Regions from separate parts of the Pseudomonas synxantha genome, predicted to be linked through region 1. Evidence: riboswitches for the same ligand, from Rfam matches in the RefSeq annotation. Region 1 holds a riboswitch; each other region holds the start of a gene.

What was found. A riboswitch is a leader RNA that binds a small molecule or an ion and turns the genes downstream of it on or off. The one in region 1 is predicted to bind cobalamin.
Positions count from the first base shown of each region.
Region 2: another riboswitch for cobalamin. It lies ahead of cobO (cob(I)yrinic acid a,c-diamide adenosyltransferase); the one in region 1 lies ahead of cobW (cobalamin biosynthesis protein CobW).
Region 3: another riboswitch for cobalamin. It lies ahead of BLU48_RS05250 (ABC transporter substrate-binding protein); the one in region 1 lies ahead of cobW (cobalamin biosynthesis protein CobW).

Region 1 is NZ_LT629786.1:2,528,090-2,533,594, forward strand. It holds gene cobN (cobaltochelatase subunit CobN) at 1-3,017, opposite strand, end outside; gene cobW (cobalamin biosynthesis protein CobW) at 3,020-4,081, opposite strand; cobalamin riboswitch at 4,175-4,374, opposite strand; gene BLU48_RS11985 (M10 family metallopeptidase C-terminal domain-containing protein) at 4,498-5,505, opposite strand, start outside.
Region 2 is NZ_LT629786.1:791,961-797,465, forward strand. It holds gene BLU48_RS03795 (C40 family peptidase) at 1-429, shown strand, start outside; gene BLU48_RS03800 (C40 family peptidase) at 574-1,113, shown strand; gene BLU48_RS03805 (PQQ-dependent sugar dehydrogenase) at 1,263-2,576, opposite strand; cobalamin riboswitch at 2,676-2,921, shown strand; gene cobO (cob(I)yrinic acid a,c-diamide adenosyltransferase) at 3,001-3,612, shown strand; gene BLU48_RS03815 (cobyrinate a,c-diamide synthase) at 3,609-5,000, shown strand; gene bluB (5,6-dimethylbenzimidazole synthase) at 4,997-5,505, shown strand, end outside.
Region 3 is NZ_LT629786.1:1,104,695-1,110,199, forward strand. It holds gene BLU48_RS05240 (ABC transporter ATP-binding protein) at 1-693, opposite strand, end outside; gene BLU48_RS05245 (FecCD family ABC transporter permease) at 690-1,694, opposite strand; gene BLU48_RS05250 (ABC transporter substrate-binding protein) at 1,691-2,701, opposite strand; cobalamin riboswitch at 2,806-2,999, opposite strand; partial or broken gene BLU48_RS32190 (outer membrane lipoprotein carrier protein LolA) at 3,023-3,112, shown strand; gene BLU48_RS05260 (DNA/RNA non-specific endonuclease) at 3,121-4,050, opposite strand; gene BLU48_RS05265 (M4 family metallopeptidase) at 4,185-5,246, shown strand; gene BLU48_RS05270 (protealysin inhibitor emfourin) at 5,275-5,505, shown strand, end outside.

The DNA.
Region 1 (5,505 bases):
GACGCCTGCAACGCCTGGCGCTCGCTGCGCACCTTGGCGGCCAGCGGGTTCATGTCATCCGGTTCATCGAGGGCCGCTACCGCCTGCACCGCCGCATCGAACAGGCGAATCAGGTTGGCGAAGGCATCGCGGAAGAACCCGGACACACGCAGGGTCACGTCGACACGCGGGCGGTCCAGCAGGCTGATCGGCAGTATTTCAAAATCGTCCACCCGCTGGCTGCCGGTAGCCCATACCGGGCGCACGCCCATCAGCGCCATGGCCTGGGCGATATCGTCGCCCCCCGTACGCATGGTGGCGGTGCCCCACACCGACAAGCCAAGCTGGCGCAGGTGGTCGCCGTGATCTTGCAGATGTCGCTCAAGCATCAGGTTGGCCGACTGGAAACCGATGCGCCAGGCCGTGGTGGTCGGCAGGTTGCGCACATCCACGGTGAAGAAGTTACGCCCCGTCGGCAGTACATCCAGGCGACCGCGACTGGGCGCACCGCTGGGCCCTGCCGGTACAAACCGCCCGCCCAGGGCATCCAGCAAGCCGCGCATTTCCGCTGGGCCACAGGCGTCCAGGCGTGGCGCGACCACGATGCGCAGGCTTTCTATCACCGACTTCACGTCCTGCCAGCCGGGCTCTTCCAACTGCTCGAGGGGACCTTCCAGCGCCTGCTCGATCAGCCGCGCTGCGTACAGCTCCAGGCGTTCGCGGGTATCGCCGGCGGTGCGCCATAACTGCCCGTCGATCTTCTGCAACACGGGCGGACGCCGTCCCGTCCAGGGCTCGGCCAAGGCGCAATCGAGCGGATCAAAGCCCAGGTCGAATGCCTTGGCCAGTACCCGCAGCAGGCTCGATTGCGGGCCACGGCCGTCGCCACGGGGAATTCGCAACAAGGCCAGCAAGGTGTCGATGCGCAAGCGGCCCTCGGGTGATTCGCCAAAAACATGCAGACCGTCGCGGATCTGCGATTCCTTCAAGTCACACAGGTAGGTGTCCAGGCGCGGCAGCCAGATGTCGGCGTCAGCCTCGCTGTCCAGCTCCAGCTCCTGGTCGATGCGGGTTTCGCGCACCAGCTTGAGAATGTCTTTTTGCAGCTCAAGGGCGCGGCGCGGGTCGAGCAATTGCGCCTCGTAGTACTCGTCGGCCAACAGCTCCAGGTTACGCAACGGGCCGTAGGTTTCGGCGCGGGTCAGCGGTGGCATCAGGTGGTCGATGATCACCGCTTGGGTACGCCGCTTGGCCTGGGCGCCCTCGCCTGGGTCGTTGACAATAAACGGATAGATATTCGGCAGCGGCCCGAGCAATGCATCCGGCCAGCAGTTTTCCGACAGGCCTACGCCTTTGCCCGGCAGCCATTCCAGGTTGCCGTGCTTGCCCACATGGATCACGCCATGGGCGCCGTAGGTGTGGCGCAACCAGAAATAGAACGCCAGGTAGCCATGGGGCGGCACCAGGTCCGGGTCGTGGTACACGGCACTGGCGTCCACCTGGTAACCCCGTGCCGGCTGGATGCCGACGAAGGTCAGGCCCAGGCGCAAGCCGGCGATCATCATGCGGCCGTCGCGAAACATGGGATCGTCTTGCGCGGCGCCCCAACGTTCCAGCACAGCCTGACGATTGGACGCCGGCAAGCGATCGAACATCGCCTGGTAATCCCCCAGACCCAGGCTTTGGTGGCACGGGCGCAGGTCGAGGCTGTCCAGGTCGTTGGTGACTCCACCGAGCAGCGCATGGATCAATGCGGTGCCGCTCTCGGGAAGCACCTCTGCCACCGGGTAGCCTTCAGATTGCAAGGCACGCAGGATATTCAACGCCGCCGCCGGGGTGTCCAGGCCCACGCCATTACCAATACGCCCATCTCGGGTCGGGTAGTTGGCGAGGATCAGAGCAATGCGCTTATCGGCATTCGGCACCCGGGCCAAGTCGACCCAGCGCCGCGCCAATTCAGCGACAAAGTCCATGCGTTCAGGGACTGCGCGATAGCACACCACGTCCGACTGGCTGCGCTCGCTGCGCCAGGCCAGGTCCTTGAAGCTGATCGGCCGACTGATGATGCGCCCATCCAGCTCCGGCAAGGCAATATGCATCGCCAGGTCGCGGGGACCGAGCCCCTGTTCGCTGGCCTGCCAGCCGGGCTGGTTGTCCTGGGCGCAGATCGCCTGGATCACCGGGATATTGCGACGAAACGGGCGCAGGTGCGGGGCTTCGGGGCTGGACTGGGCAAAGCCGGTGGTGTTGAGGATTACCGCGGCTTGCACGTCGTCCAGCAGGTCCTCGACCGCCGTGAGGCAGCCGGGCTCTTTCAAGCTGGCCACCGCGATGGGCAACGGGTTGAGGCCCGCAGCCTGCAAGCGCTGGCAGAACACATCAATAAAGCCGGTATTGGCCGCCTGCAAGTGGGAGCGATAGAACAGCACGGCGGCCACGGGGAGGTCAGCGCGCCAATCCACCTGCCAGTCATTGAGGCGGGCATTGGCTTTACCAGGGTGATAGATCGCCGTACGCGGCAAGGTTTGCGGCTCGGCCCATATATAGTCGCGACCCAGATGGGCGCTGGCCAGGCAATGATAAAAATCCAGCGCGTTACCCAGGCCACCCTGGCGCAGGAAATGCCACAGGCGCTCGCGCTGTTCGGCATCAACGGTGCTCAGGCAGCTGAGCTCCGGGTCGGGGCGGTCATCCCCCGGCACCAAAATCAGCGTGACGCCGCGCTCGGCCAGTTCCACCAGGCGCTCTATGCCGTAGCGCCAGTAACCAATGCCGCCATGCAAGGAAATCAGAATCACCTTGGCGTGCCGCAACACCTCATCGACGTACAGGTCGACGGAGGCATGGTTTTGCACCTGCATCGGATTGGCCAGGCGCAGACTCGGGTAATCCTCGGGCAACTGCTGGGCTGCTTCGGCGAGCAGCGCCAGGCTGGAGTCGCCGCTGCACAGGATCACCAGTTCAGCAGGGGTTTGGCCAAGGTCGGCAATATTGTCGTCCGCGACGAAACCACCGGGTTGGGTCCTGAGCAGGTGCATGGTTAAACGCTGAGGGCAGCGCGCAATTGCGCTTCAAGGCCGGCGGCGTCCAGCTCCTGGCCGATCAGCACCAGGCGCGTGGTACGTGCTTCTTCCAAGCCCCAGGCACGGTCGAAGTGTTTGTCGAAGCGCGTGCCCACGCCCTGGATCAACAGGCGCATCGGTTTGTTCGGGATCGCGGCGAAACCTTTGACGCGCAGGATGCCGTGCTGCACCACCAATTGAGCCAGGGCGTCGAGCAACAGCGCTTCTTCGGCTTGGGGCAGGTCGATGGAGATCGAGTCAAAGGCATCGTGATCGTGATCGTCTTCACCTTCATGATGATGATCGTGATGGCTGTGGCGAGCGTCAATGTGCTCCTCGGAGCCTGCGCCCAGGCCAATCAGCACGTCCAACGGCAGGCGACCGCTGCTGGCTTCGATGACCTTCACTGCTGGCGGCAGCTCCTCGGCGACTTCCAGGCGCACGCGGGCCAGGTCTTCGGCGCTGATCAGGTCGGCTTTGTTGAGGATCACCAGGTCGGCGCTGGCCAGTTGATCGGCGAACAGTTCATGCAATGGCGACTCGTGGTCCAGGTTCGGGTCGAGTTTGCGCTGGGCGTCGACTTGATCCGGGAACGCGGCGAAGGTGCCGGCGGCCACGGCCGGGCTGTCGACCACGGTGATCACTGCGTCGACAGTGCAGGCGCTGCGGATTTCCGGCCACTGGAAGGCTTGCACCAGTGGCTTTGGCAGGGCCAGGCCCGAGGTTTCGATGAGGATATGGTCAAGGTCGCCGCGGCGGGCAACCAGTTCGCGCATCACCGGGAAGAACTCTTCCTGCACGGTGCAGCACAGGCAACCGTTGGCGAGTTCGTACACGCGGCCATTGGCTTCTTCTTCGGTACAACCGATGGCGCACTGCTTGAGGATTTCACCGTCAATGCCCAGCTCGCCGAATTCGTTGACGATCACCGCAATACGACGGCCCTGGGCGTTGTCGAGCATATGACGCAACAAGGTGGTCTTACCCGAGCCAAGGAAGCCGGTAACGATGGTGACAGGGAGTTTGGCCAGTGTTTTCATCGGATGCCCTTTGGGGCGGGCATACGGGACGACAGGCCCTGCGGCGGCGCGCAGCAGCGGATTTCGTCACCGGATCACCCCGCCCGGTTGAATTGGAAAATCAGTGACGAGGCAGGTCTCCTGGCTTGGGGCGTACAGGTCTTGCGACCAACGCTGACTGCGCCTTCCCGCCGTCTCGGCAGTGGCGTGGCAGTCAACTGAACCCTTCACAGTTGCGGGGGCAGCCGCGGCTTGAACCGCGTTCCCTTCTTAGCTTCGGCCTGGGCCGAAGAACCTCGAACGGGCAAGGCTACGCAGTGCGGGAGAACGGGTCAATGTTGATCGCTCATCCGACATCGAGAAACGCCGAAACCACACAGGCAGCGGCCGGCCTGTTGAAGCGACTACTCCCTAGCCGCTGGCATGCTGCTTCTTTTTTAGGAATAGGCCCACTTAACCGGAACATTACTAATGATGTCGGGTGTATTTATCGGACCGTGGCTTTTGAGAAAAAAGTCAAAACGGCCGTTGCCCGTCAGATCAATAGCCAACCTCGACTGGTTGGTGTGGCGGTTGTAACCCAGAACAGCTTGACCAGGTTCGCCCGATAGCCGCCTTACAAACGTCAAGGCGCCAATACCGGCGTTTTTCAACAAGACCGAAATGTCGATTTTGTCGGTGCCACTCTCAAAGTCCATGATCAGGTCAGGATTTTCCAACGTGGAATCGCTGGCGTGGTCATAAGCAAAGGTATCCGCCCCCCCTGCCCCCCTCAGCCAATCGGCGCCCGCTGCCCCCTTGAGCACATTGTCCGCATCGTTCCCGATGATCGCATCATGACCAGAACCGCCGATTGCGTTTTCAACCGTAACGCCTTTGGCAATAGAAACATTCCCCCGTAACCCTCCAACATCGGAATAGGATTCAGCGTTGAGGTTGACGGTCTGGTTTTGGCGATATCTGGAAAAATCCAATGTGTCGTTACCTCCACCGTCCCACACGCAGAATAATGCCGTATTCCTGGGATGATCGAGTTGATAATAGTCTCGACCCGAATTGGAGTTAAAACCGTAGGTGGTGTCTGAATTACGTGTTCTATAGTTGGCACCATATACCCGCTGGGCAGCAGCAATATCACCCATCAATGGTGCAGCAGAGTACCTTCCCTTAAGGTTCTGACCACTTAAGTTGGCATCGAAGTAGCTCATGACAGTATGGCCACGAGTATCCTGGGCATAGACGGCGTCGCGATAGTAACTGGGGTAGGTGGAATCGCCGCTATTGTCATAGTCCGCTGGATGCAAAAGCCCCAGTCCATGCCCTATTTCATGGGTAAGCGTATATCGGCCGTGATTGTTAAGTGCAGGCGCAGCATTCGTGCCAAAACGGGGATTCATGAGGACTTTACCGTCTCCACCTGGCAATTGGGCGAATGCAACCCGGGG
Region 2 (5,505 bases), 1.7 Mb from region 1:
CCTTACCAGCTGCCTTTGCTGGCCGACAGCATCCTTGAGCGCGGCAAGTCCCTGATCGGTACACGTTACCGTTTTGGCGGTACCTCGGAAGCTGGTTTCGACTGCAGCGGCTTCATCGGCTACCTGTTTCGTGAAGAAGCCGGCATGAATCTGCCTCGCTCGACGCGCGAAATGATCAACGTGGATGCACCGTTGGTCGCACGCAACAACCTCAAGCCGGGCGATCTGCTTTTCTTTAGTACCAGTGGTCGTGGGCGTGTCAGCCACGCCGGTATCTATTTGGGCGATAACCAGTTTATTCACTCCAGCAGCCGCCGCAGTGGTGGTGTCCGGGTCGATAACCTGGGTGACAGCTACTGGAGCAAAACCTTCATCGAAGCCAAGCGCGCACTTGCAATGGCCCCGACTACGGTTACCGCCAGTAAGTAAAGTTAAAGTGATACTTGAAGTTTGACGTGTAAGCGCTAGAATCCCTGGACATTGTTGTCATCCGTTCGCGCGAGCTTTGCTTGCGCGTTCTGGTTTTCAACGTTCGGCAGCGAAAGCCGCATCCAGACCAGGATTGTTCTGCACATGTCGACCTCGGCCCGCCTGATTCTTATTGTTTGCGCCGCGTTGCTCAGCGCCTGCGCGAGCCGCCCACCGCCGCCCGCGCCTGTAGCGGTCAAGCCCAAGCCGGTGTTCAACTACGCCACCCAGAATTTCTCGCCTGCTGCCGAAGATGTGCTCTTCCGCGCCTTGGGCCTGGTTGGCACGCCCTACCGCTGGGGCGGCAACACGCCGGACTCGGGGTTTGATTGCAGCGGCCTGATTGGCTTTGTATTCCGCGACGCCGCCGGTATCTCCCTGCCGCGCACTACCCGCGAACTGATCGTGATGCGTGCCCAGGACGTCAGCGAGCAGAACCTGCAAACCGGTGATCTGCTGTTCTTCGCCACAGGTGGTGGTTCGCGGGTCAGTCATGCAGGGATTTATGTCGGGGAAGGGCGCTTTGTGCATGCGCCGCAAACCGGCGGTACGGTGAAGCTCGATACGCTATCCAAAGCGTATTGGCAGAATGCCTATCTGAGCGCAAAGCGAGTGCTGCCCGGGAATCTGGCACGCAACCCTTAAGTCGTACATAGATCCAAATGTGGGAGGGGGCTTGCTCCCGATAGCGGTGTAACCGTCAGCACATACTCAGCTGACAGGCCGCTATCGGGAGCAAGTCGAATCGTCGCACCGCCCCTCCCACATTGGTTTTATAGTGCTCCTGAGATGGGTTACTTGGCTGCCGACACCCGCCAAACCTTATTCCCCACATCATCAGCCACCAGCAAATTCCCTTGCTGGTCGATCACCACGCCGACCGGCCGACCCATGGCTTTCTCATCGCTGTTGAGAAACCCCGTCAGCACATCCACCGGCTGTCCTTTTGGCTGGCCCCCTTCAAACGGCACGAAAATCACCTTGTAGCCACTGTGCGGCTTGCGATTCCATGAGCCATGTTGGCCGATAAACGCACCGTTGCTGAACTGCGCGGGCAGTTTATTGCCCTCGGCGAATGTCAGCCCCAGTGAGGCGGTATGAGGGCCTACCGCGTAGTCCGGCGCGATGGCCTTGGCGACCAGATCAGGGTTTTGCGGCGTGACACGCACATCCACATGCTGGCCGTAATAGCTGAAGGGCCAGCCATAAAACCCGCCATCCTTGACTGAGGTGATGTAGTCGGGCACCAGGTCACTGCCGATTTCATCGCGTTCATTGACTGCCGTCCACAGCTTGCCACTCTGCGGTTCCCAGGCCATGCCGTTAGGGTTGCGCAGCCCGGAGGCGAAAATGCGGTGCTTGCCGGTGGCGCGGTCGACTTCCCAGATCGCGGCGCGTCCCTGCTCTGCCTCCAGGCCGTTTTCGGCGACGTTGCTGTTGGAGCCGACGCTCACATACAGCTTGCTGCCATCCTTGCTGGCCACCACGTTTTTCGTCCAGTGGTGGTTCAAAGGCCCGCCCGGTAAGTCCACGACCCTAGTGCCCTGGGCTTTGATCGCGGTTTCACCCGGCTGATAGGGGAAGCGCAGCAACTTATCCGAGTCCGCCACATACAGGTCGTTGCCGACCAGTGTCATGCCAAAGGGCGAATTGAGATTCTCCAGGAACACCGTGCGGGTTTCGGCCACGCCATCGTGATCGGCATCGCGCAGCAACGTAATGCGGTTCGGGCTCGGCACGCCGGCACCGGCACGGCCCATGACTTTTTCCATTACCCAGCCACGCACCCCTTTGGAATCGTCCGGCTTGGGTGGTGCATTGGTCTCGGCCACCAGCACGTCGCCGTTGGGCAGCACGTAGAGCCAGCGCGGGTGATCCAGGCCCTCGGCGAACGCGGCAACCTGAGTGCCGGCAGCGGCGGTGGGTTTGGCGCCCTCCGGCCAGCCAATGGCCGGGGCGATATTGACGGTGGGGACCAGGGTCTTGTTCGGCTCCGGCAGCTTGGGCGCAGGCCCGGTGCCGTCGGAGACCTGCAAGGTAGAGCTTTCACCGCAGGCGGTGAGGCCACCGGCGAGCATGATCAGTAAGGCGAGTCGGGTTTTATGCATGGTTTTCTCCTTGATACCTGTAAGGGTAGAGAAGCAGGGTGTACGGATGGTTCAAGTACCAGGCCAGCTTTAATTGACGCTCCACCCCCAACCCACTAACCTTCGCGGCTTGTTCCAGGTGCTCTGTGGCGTGCGCGTCGGCAGAGTGAAACAGGGAAGCCGGTGAGTGAGCGCACTTGTACACAGTGTTGCCGCGATTCCGGCGCTGCCCCCGCAACGGTAAATGAGTCAAGACGGTGCTGTTTGCCACTGTATCGCCCGCGATATGGGAAGGCGCGCCCTCGGCTGCTTCGATAAGACGCGCCACTCATGAGTCCGGAGACCGGCCTTGAACATTCAACAGCATCACGGTGGGCGATGCTTGGCTGTCTGTTTTTTTTTTTCCTGCCCGCCGTTTTTTGTCCAGCCCCAACGGAGAGCTGCCATGACCGATTCCCCCGACCGCGACGAACGCCACTTGGCGCGCATGCTGCGCAAAAAAGCCGTGATCGACGAGCGCATCGCCAATTCACCGAATGAGTGCGGCCTGTTGCTGGTATTGACCGGCAATGGCAAAGGCAAGAGCAGCTCGGCCTTCGGCATGCTGGCCCGCGCCATGGGCCATGGCATGCAGTGCGGTGTGGTGCAGTTCATCAAAGGCCGCAACAGCACCGGCGAAGAGCTGTTCTTCCGACGCTTTCCCGAGCAGGTGCGCTTCCATGTGATGGGCGAAGGCTTCACTTGGGAAACCCAGGACCGCCAGCGCGACATTGCCGCCGCCGAGGCGGCCTGGGCCGTGTCCCGTGCGATGTTGCAAGACGCCTCTATCGGCCTGGTGGTGCTGGACGAGCTGAACATTGCCCTCAAGCACGGCTATCTGGACCTGGACCAGGTACTCAGCGACCTGCAATCGCGCCCGCCGATGCAGCATGTGGTGGTCACGGGCCGCGGCGCCAAGCCCGAACTGATTGAAATGGCCGACACCGTCACCGAAATGGGCATGCTCAAGCACGCGTTCCAGGCCGGTATCAAGGCCCAGAAAGGCGTCGAACTTTGAATCAGCCTCGTCATTGCCCGGCCGTATTGATCGCCGCTCCGGCGTCCGGCCAGGGCAAAACCACCGTCACCGCCGCGCTGGCGCGTTTGCATCGCAACCTGGGACGCAAGGTACGCGTGTTCAAATGCGGGCCGGACTTTCTCGACCCGATGATCCACGAGCGCGCCAGCGGTGCGCCGGTGTATCAACTGGACATGTGGATGGTCGGTGAGCAGGAAAGTCGCCGTCTGCTCTGGGAGGCGGCAGGGGAGGCCGACCTGATCCTGATTGAAGGCGTGATGGGCTTGTTCGACGGCACGCCCTCCAGCGCCGACCTGGCGCGGCACTTCGGCGTGCCGGTACTGGGCGTGATCGATGGCACCGCCATGGCCCAGACCTTTGGCGCCCTGGCCCTGGGCCTGGCACGTTATCAACCCGACCTGCCGTTTGCTGGCGTGCTGGCCAACCGCGTCGGTACTTTGCGTCATGCCCAGTTGCTCGAAGGCAGCCTCACCGAGGGCTTGCGCTGGTACGGCGCGTTGTCCCGAGAGACCGGCATCGAATTGCCCAGCCGCCACCTGGGCCTGGTGCAAGCCAGTGAATTGAATGACCTCGATGTGCGCCTGGACGCCGCCGCCCAGGCCTTGGGCAGCAGTTGTGAAGTGGCCCTGCCGCCGCCCGTGACCTTTGCCGCGCCCGCAGTGATCGAGGCCGAGCCGTTGCTCGCCGGCGTGCGCATCGCCGTGGCCCGTGACGAAGCCTTTGCCTTTACCTACGGCGCCAGCCTTGACCTGTTACGGGTGATGGGCGCTGAGCTGAGCTTTTTCTCACCGATCCATGATCGCCAACTGCCGGAAGCTGACAGTCTGTATCTGCCCGGCGGGTATCCGGAATTGCACCACCAGGCCCTGTCGGCCAATGTCCCGATGCTGGAGGCCATCCGTGCGCATCACGCCGCCGGTAAACCGCTGCTTGCTGAATGTGGCGGCATGCTCTACCTGCTCGATTCGCTCACCGATGTGCACGGTTCTCGTGCCGAACTGGTGGGCCTGCTGCAGGGCGATGCGGTGATGCAAAAGAAACTTGCAGCCCTGGCTCTGCAAAGCGTCGAACTGCCGGAAGGTGTCCTGCGTGGCCACACCTACCACCATTCCCTGACCAACACCGAATGGGCGCCGATTGCCCGCGGCCTGAGCCCCAACGGTGGGCGCGGTGCCGAAGCGGTGTACCGCCAAGGGCGGATGACCGCGTCCTACGTGCACTTTTATTTCCCGTCGAATCCTGGCGCGGTGGCCGCGTTGTTCGCGCCAGACCTTGAGACCGTTATCGCAGGCAAGCCAGCTCCCACAGTTGACCGAGTTGAAACCCAATCCAATGTGGGAGGGGGCTTGCCCCCGATGAGGCCATGACTGACAACGCCTTCCCCAAGGCCGACCGCGACGCTGTCTACCGCGCCATCGCCGAACGCCGCGACATGCGCCACTTCACCGGCGGCAGCGTCGCCCCGGAACTGCTGCAGCGCCTGCTCCAGGCCGCGCACCAGGCGCCCAGCGTCGGCCTGATGCAGCCTTGGCGTTTTATCCGCATCAGCGACCGACCTTTGCGTGGGCAGATTCAACAACTGGTGGAAGAAGAGCGCGTGCGCACCGCCGAGGCCTTGGGCGAGCGCTCCGATGCGTTCATGAAGCTCAAGGTCGAAGGTATCAGCGACTGTGCCGAAGTGTTGGTGGCTGCCCTGATGGACGACCGCGAGCGCCACATTTTCGGGCGCCGTACCTTGCCGGAAATGGACATGGCGTCGTTATCCTGTGCCATCCAGAACCTATGGCTGGCGGCGCGCGTGGAAGGCTTGGGCATGGGCTGGGTCTCGCTGTTCGAACCCCAGGCCCTGGCCGAGCTGCTGGGCTTGCCGCC
Region 3 (5,505 bases), 1.4 Mb from region 1:
TGTCTCTTGCAGGCGCTCTGGCGTCAGCACCTCCAACGGCGTACCCAGCGCCACCAATCGTCCGCGATCCAGCACGGCCAGGCGATTACAGGTCAGCGCCTGGTTCAGGTCATGCAGGGCAATCAAGGTGGTCACCGGCAAGCCTTGCACGCCTTTCAAGATCGCCAGTTGATGCTGGATATCCAGGTGATTGGTTGGCTCATCCAGCAACAGAATCCGCGGTCGTTGCGCCAGGGCTCGGGCGATGTGCACGCGTTGGCGTTCGCCGCCGGAGAGGCTGCGCCAGGCACGGTGGCTCAGGTGGGTGGCGTCTACGTCGTGCAGGGCCTGGCGGACGATGGCGTCGTCTTCGCTAGACCACGGGCTCAGCGCCGACAGCCATGGCGTGCGGCCCAGGGCCACGGCGTCGAACACGCGGATGGCATCGTCAGTGTCAGCCTGCTGTTCCACCACCGCCAGCTGTTGCGCGATGGCGCGGCGCGACAGCTCACCCAGGCGCTTGGCACCCAGGCGTACTTCACCACTGGCCGGGGCGCGCAAGCCGGCGAGCAATTTGAGCAGGGTGGATTTGCCCGAGCCGTTGGGCCCGACGATGCCGAGGGTTTCCCCTTGCTGCACGTCCAGGTGAACATCGCGCAGCAACTCAGCGTCTCGCACCTTGAAACCCAGGCCGGTGCAACTGAGCACACTCATCGCGCGTTCCTGCGGCCAATCAGGATCAGCGCAAACACCGGTGCGCCCACCAACGCCGTGACCACACCGACGGGAATCACCTGGCCCTTGATCAAGGTGCGCGACAGCACATCGGCCGCAATCAAGAACAACGCGCCGCCAAGAGCGCTCGCCGGCAGCAACCGCGAATGCCCGGTGCCCAGCAGCAGGCGCACCGCATGGGGAATCACCAGGCCGACAAAACCGATGGAGCCAACGATGGACACCATCACCGCCGTCACCAGCGCAGCGCAGGCCACCAGCACAAATTGCACGCGGCGCACCGGAATGCCCAGGGACGCCGCCGAGTCGCTGCCGAAGGTAAAGGCATCCAATGCGCGGCGATGCCACAGGCACACCGTCAGCCCAACGATCGCCACCGGCACCGCCAGCCACACCGACGGCCAGCGCACACCGCTGAGGTTGCCCAGCAGCCAGAACATAATGCCGCGGGCTTGCTCGGAGCTGGCCGACTTGGTGATTAGGAACGCGGTCAAGGCATTGAACAATTGCGAGCCGGCGATGCCCGCAAGGATGATTTGCCCGGTGCCGCTGGACGAGCCACTGGCCCGCGCCAGCAGGATCACCAGCGCAAACGCTGCCATTGCCCCTACAAATGCCCCCGCCGACAGCGACACCAGCCCGCCGCCCACACCAATCAAGGCGACCAGGACCGCGCCGGTCGACGCGCCGGCACTGATGCCGAGCAAGTAAGGATCAGCCAGCGGGTTACGCAGCAACGATTGCAGGATCACGCCACAGGTCGCCAACCCCGCACCGCAGGCAGCGGCCACCAGGGCGCGGGTCAGGCGATAGTTCCACACCACGCCTTCATCGATGGGGTCGAGCACGAAGCCCGCGGCCCACAGCTTGTTGGCGAGCACCTGGAGCACCACCTGTGGCGAGATGGCGGTCTCGCCGATGGCCACGCCGGCGAGCAGGGCGAGCAACAGCAGTGTGAGGGCGAGCAGGGTCCGTATCATTTCGGCAGGTCGTAGCCGTCGATGGCGGCGGCCAGTTGTTCCAGGCCATCGAAGGTGCGCAGGCTGGCCTGCAGCGCCAGGGCATCGAGGATGATGATGCGGTTGTTTTTCACCGCGTCCATGTTGCGGGTCACCGGGTCGTTGCGCAGGAAGGCGAGTTTCTTCTCGTGGTCGTCGGCGGGGTAGCGGCGCCGATCCATGCGTGCGATCACCAGGAACGTCGGGTTGGCCTTGGCAATGGTTTCCCAGCCGACGGCGGGCCATTCTTCATCGGACTGCACCACATTGCGCAGGCCGAGGGTTTGCAACATGAACTGCGGAATACCCTTGTGCCCGGCCACGTACGGATCGCTGGCCATTTCGGCGCTGGAGAACCACACCAGCGCGCTGGCTTGCTTCAAGCCTTTGCCTTGCGCGGTGGCGATGGACTTGGCCAGGCGCGCCTGTAGTTCGTCGTTGAGCTGCTGGCCGCGATCCTGGACGTCGAAAATCTGCGCCAGTTGGCGGATGCTTTTATAAATCGTGTCGATGCGGAACGGCTCCAGACGCGTGCCGTCGGCACCCACCAGGTTGTCCTTGCCTTCGCAGTCCGAGGGCAGCAGGTAGGTGGGGATCTGCAGTTCATGGAATTGCTCGCGGGTGCCGACCACGCCTTGTGGCCCCACCACCCATTCCAGCTCGGCGGCCACCAGTTGCGGGCGCTTGGCGATCACCGCTTCGAAGCTCGGCTCGTTGTTGGCCAGGCGCTCGATGGTGGCGTCCTGTGCCTTGTACTGCGCCAACACGTTGTTGAACCACAGCGAAGTGCCAACCACTTTATCGCCCACGCCCAAGGCGTAGAGCATCTCGGTGGCGGCCTGGCCGATGGTTACGCTGCGTGCAGGCGCGTGCTGGAAGGTCAGGGTACTGCCGCAGTTTTCCAGGGTCAGCGGGTAATGGGTGGGCGTGGCCTGGGCCATTGCACAGGCACCCAAGCCTGCGATCAGGGCGGTAACGCGTGGCAGCATGGGGTGATCTCCGAGTGCAGCAGGGGCGGTACGGCTCGGAAATACAGCCTCGAACGCTGCCGATCGGGCAGGCAAGGATGTCCTTCCCGGACACCCCGCCGGTTAGTGGTTTTGCTGGGCCGGCAGGTCTCCTGACTGATGCGTCGTCGCCTCGCTCCCGCCTTCCCGGACAGGGTCCAGTGGCAGTGGGGAGCAGGCTCGGCACCTACAGTTGCGGGGGCAGTTTCGATTGACGTCGCGGGCGGCGTTTCGAATTCCCTATTAGTCCCATACGGGAACCGGCGGCGGTATGGTAGTCGATCAGGCCCTGTAGGAGCGAGCTTGCTCGCGAAGGTCGCTAACGATAACGCGGGGAACCTGATGCTCCGCGGCGCTCTCAGGTGCTTCGCGAGCAAGCTCGCTCCTACAATGGGCCGCTCTCAGAGTCGTATGTCTTGGGGGCCGCGGATCAGCGCTTCAATCCGCGTACCTGTCGCACGTTCTTCATTGCTGAACCCGTCATAGTCGGCCAGGTTGGCGAAGCGGATGCCGGTCAGTTGCTCGATCTGGATCACGCTGCGCTGGTAGGTGCGAAGCTGGCCGAACACCAGGTCGAGCTGCCCCAGCTCACGGCTTTGGTCGATCATGTAGGCGCTGGCGGAGGGTTTGCCGTCGTCGCTGAGGTAAGCCACGACTTTCCAGAACGCCTTGGGGATTTTCACCCCACGATAAAGTCGGTCGTCATCGGCGAATACCGGGCCGGTAAACACCGTGGCCCGGGCTTTCCAGCGTTGGGTGTTGTCAAGAATGTAGTCTTCGAGTTCCAGCCAGGTCTTCTGGTTGAAGCCGCTCATTTGCGGCGAGCAGTTGGTGAAGTGGAAGGTGTCGAAGTTGGCGGTGTTGGCCTCGTCGCCCCAGTTGGGGTCCTGGCGCCGCACCAGGTGGCCGCGGTCCAGGCCATTGCTGGCGTAAAGGTCTTCACCTACCTGCGCATCCAGGGGCAGGCGACCATCGTAGGCCCAAGTGTCGTTGCTGCGCGTGATGTCCACGTGCTTTGAGCCGTCGATATTCACCCCCACGTAGAGCGCCAGTCGTCGGGAACGCGACATAGTGATGGAGAAATGCGTGTAGTCCAGGCGCTTGGGTTGCACGTCGCTCGACAGTGGCTCGCCGACCGTGGGCCATGGCACCACGAAGTCGCTGAGGAAATCATGGGCATAGCCAGCGCGGTTTTTGAGGTCCTTGGCCGCGGTGACGCGCGGTGTCGCGGTTCTGGCTTCCAGCAGGGTGGGGCTGAGCGCGACCAATGGGCGCAGGTCGGAAAGCCTGGGGCGGTGGGAAAGGTCGATTTTGGCTGTGCGGGCGGGCATGGGCATGTTCCTTATGGGCCTCGGATAAACACCACTGCAACACAAACTCATGACAATTTGGCCCAGGTGGCGAACACAGGGCTATCCTGAAACCGCTACCGGACGTTCATCACACGCCAAAAAGGAGCCAGCTTATGTGTGTTCGCCAGCCGCGCAACCCGATTTTCTGTCTGATCCCACCCTATATGCTCGACCAGATCGCCCGCCACGGGGATAAAGCCCAACGGGAAGTCGCATTACGCACTCGGGCCAAGGACAGCACGTTCCGCTCGTTGCGCATGGTCGCGGTACCCGCCAAGGGCCCAGCCCGCATGGCGTTGGCCATGGGCGCCGAGAAACAGCGCTCGATCTACAGCGCTGAAAACACCGACAGCCTGCCTGGCAAGCTGATCCGCGGCGAAGGGCAACCGGCCAGTGGCGATGCCGCAGTGGACGAAGCCTATGAAGGCTTGGGCGCGACCTTCGATTTTTTCGACCAGGTATTCGACCGCAATTCCATCGACGATGCCGGCATGGCCCTGGACGCCACGGTGCACTTCGGCCAGGACTATAACAACGCGTTCTGGAATTCGACCCAGATGGTCTTCGGCGACGGTGACCAGCAGTTATTCAATCGCTTCACCGTGGCGCTCGACGTGATTGGCCATGAGTTGGCCCATGGCGTTACCGAGGATGAGGCCAAGCTGATGTACTTCAACCAGTCCGGCGCGTTGAACGAGTCGCTGTCCGACGTGTTCGGTTCACTGATCAAGCAGTATGCGTTGAAGCAAACCGCCGAGGAGGCTGATTGGTTGATCGGCAAAGGGTTGTTCACCAAGAAGATCAAGGGCACCGCTCTGCGCTCGATGAAAGCCCCAGGCACTGCGTTTGATGACAAGCTGCTGGGCAAGGACCCGCAGCCGGGTCACATGGATGATTTTGTACAGACATACGAGGACAATGGCGGGGTGCATATCAATTCCGGCATTCCCAACCACGCGTTCTATCAGGTGGCAACCAAGATTGGCGGGTTCGCCTGGGAGCGTGCAGGGCGCATCTGGTATGACGCACTGCGGGATGCGCGGCTGCGACCGAACTCGGGGTTCCTGCGTTTTGCGCGTATTACCTATGATGTGGCCGGGCGTCTTTACGGCGCGAACAAGGATGAACAGAAAGCGGTCAAGGAGGGGTGGAAAGCCGTGGGCATCAATGTTTGACCAGCCGCTTGGGCGGCGAGGAACAGCCATGCGAATCTCAATCAAGGAAAGCGGTGGGCCGGCGTTTTTTCCGGGGCTGGCCAAGCCGCGTACGGTAGAGCTGGAGAAGCTACCCGAGCCGGACCAGCAGGAATTGCGGCAACTGATCGAAGCTTCGGATTTTTTTCAGTTGCCACAAAGCACCGTGCCCGAAGCCGGTAACCCCGACCGAGTGCACTACACCCTGACAGTGGCGGAGGGCGAGCGTGAGCACACGGTC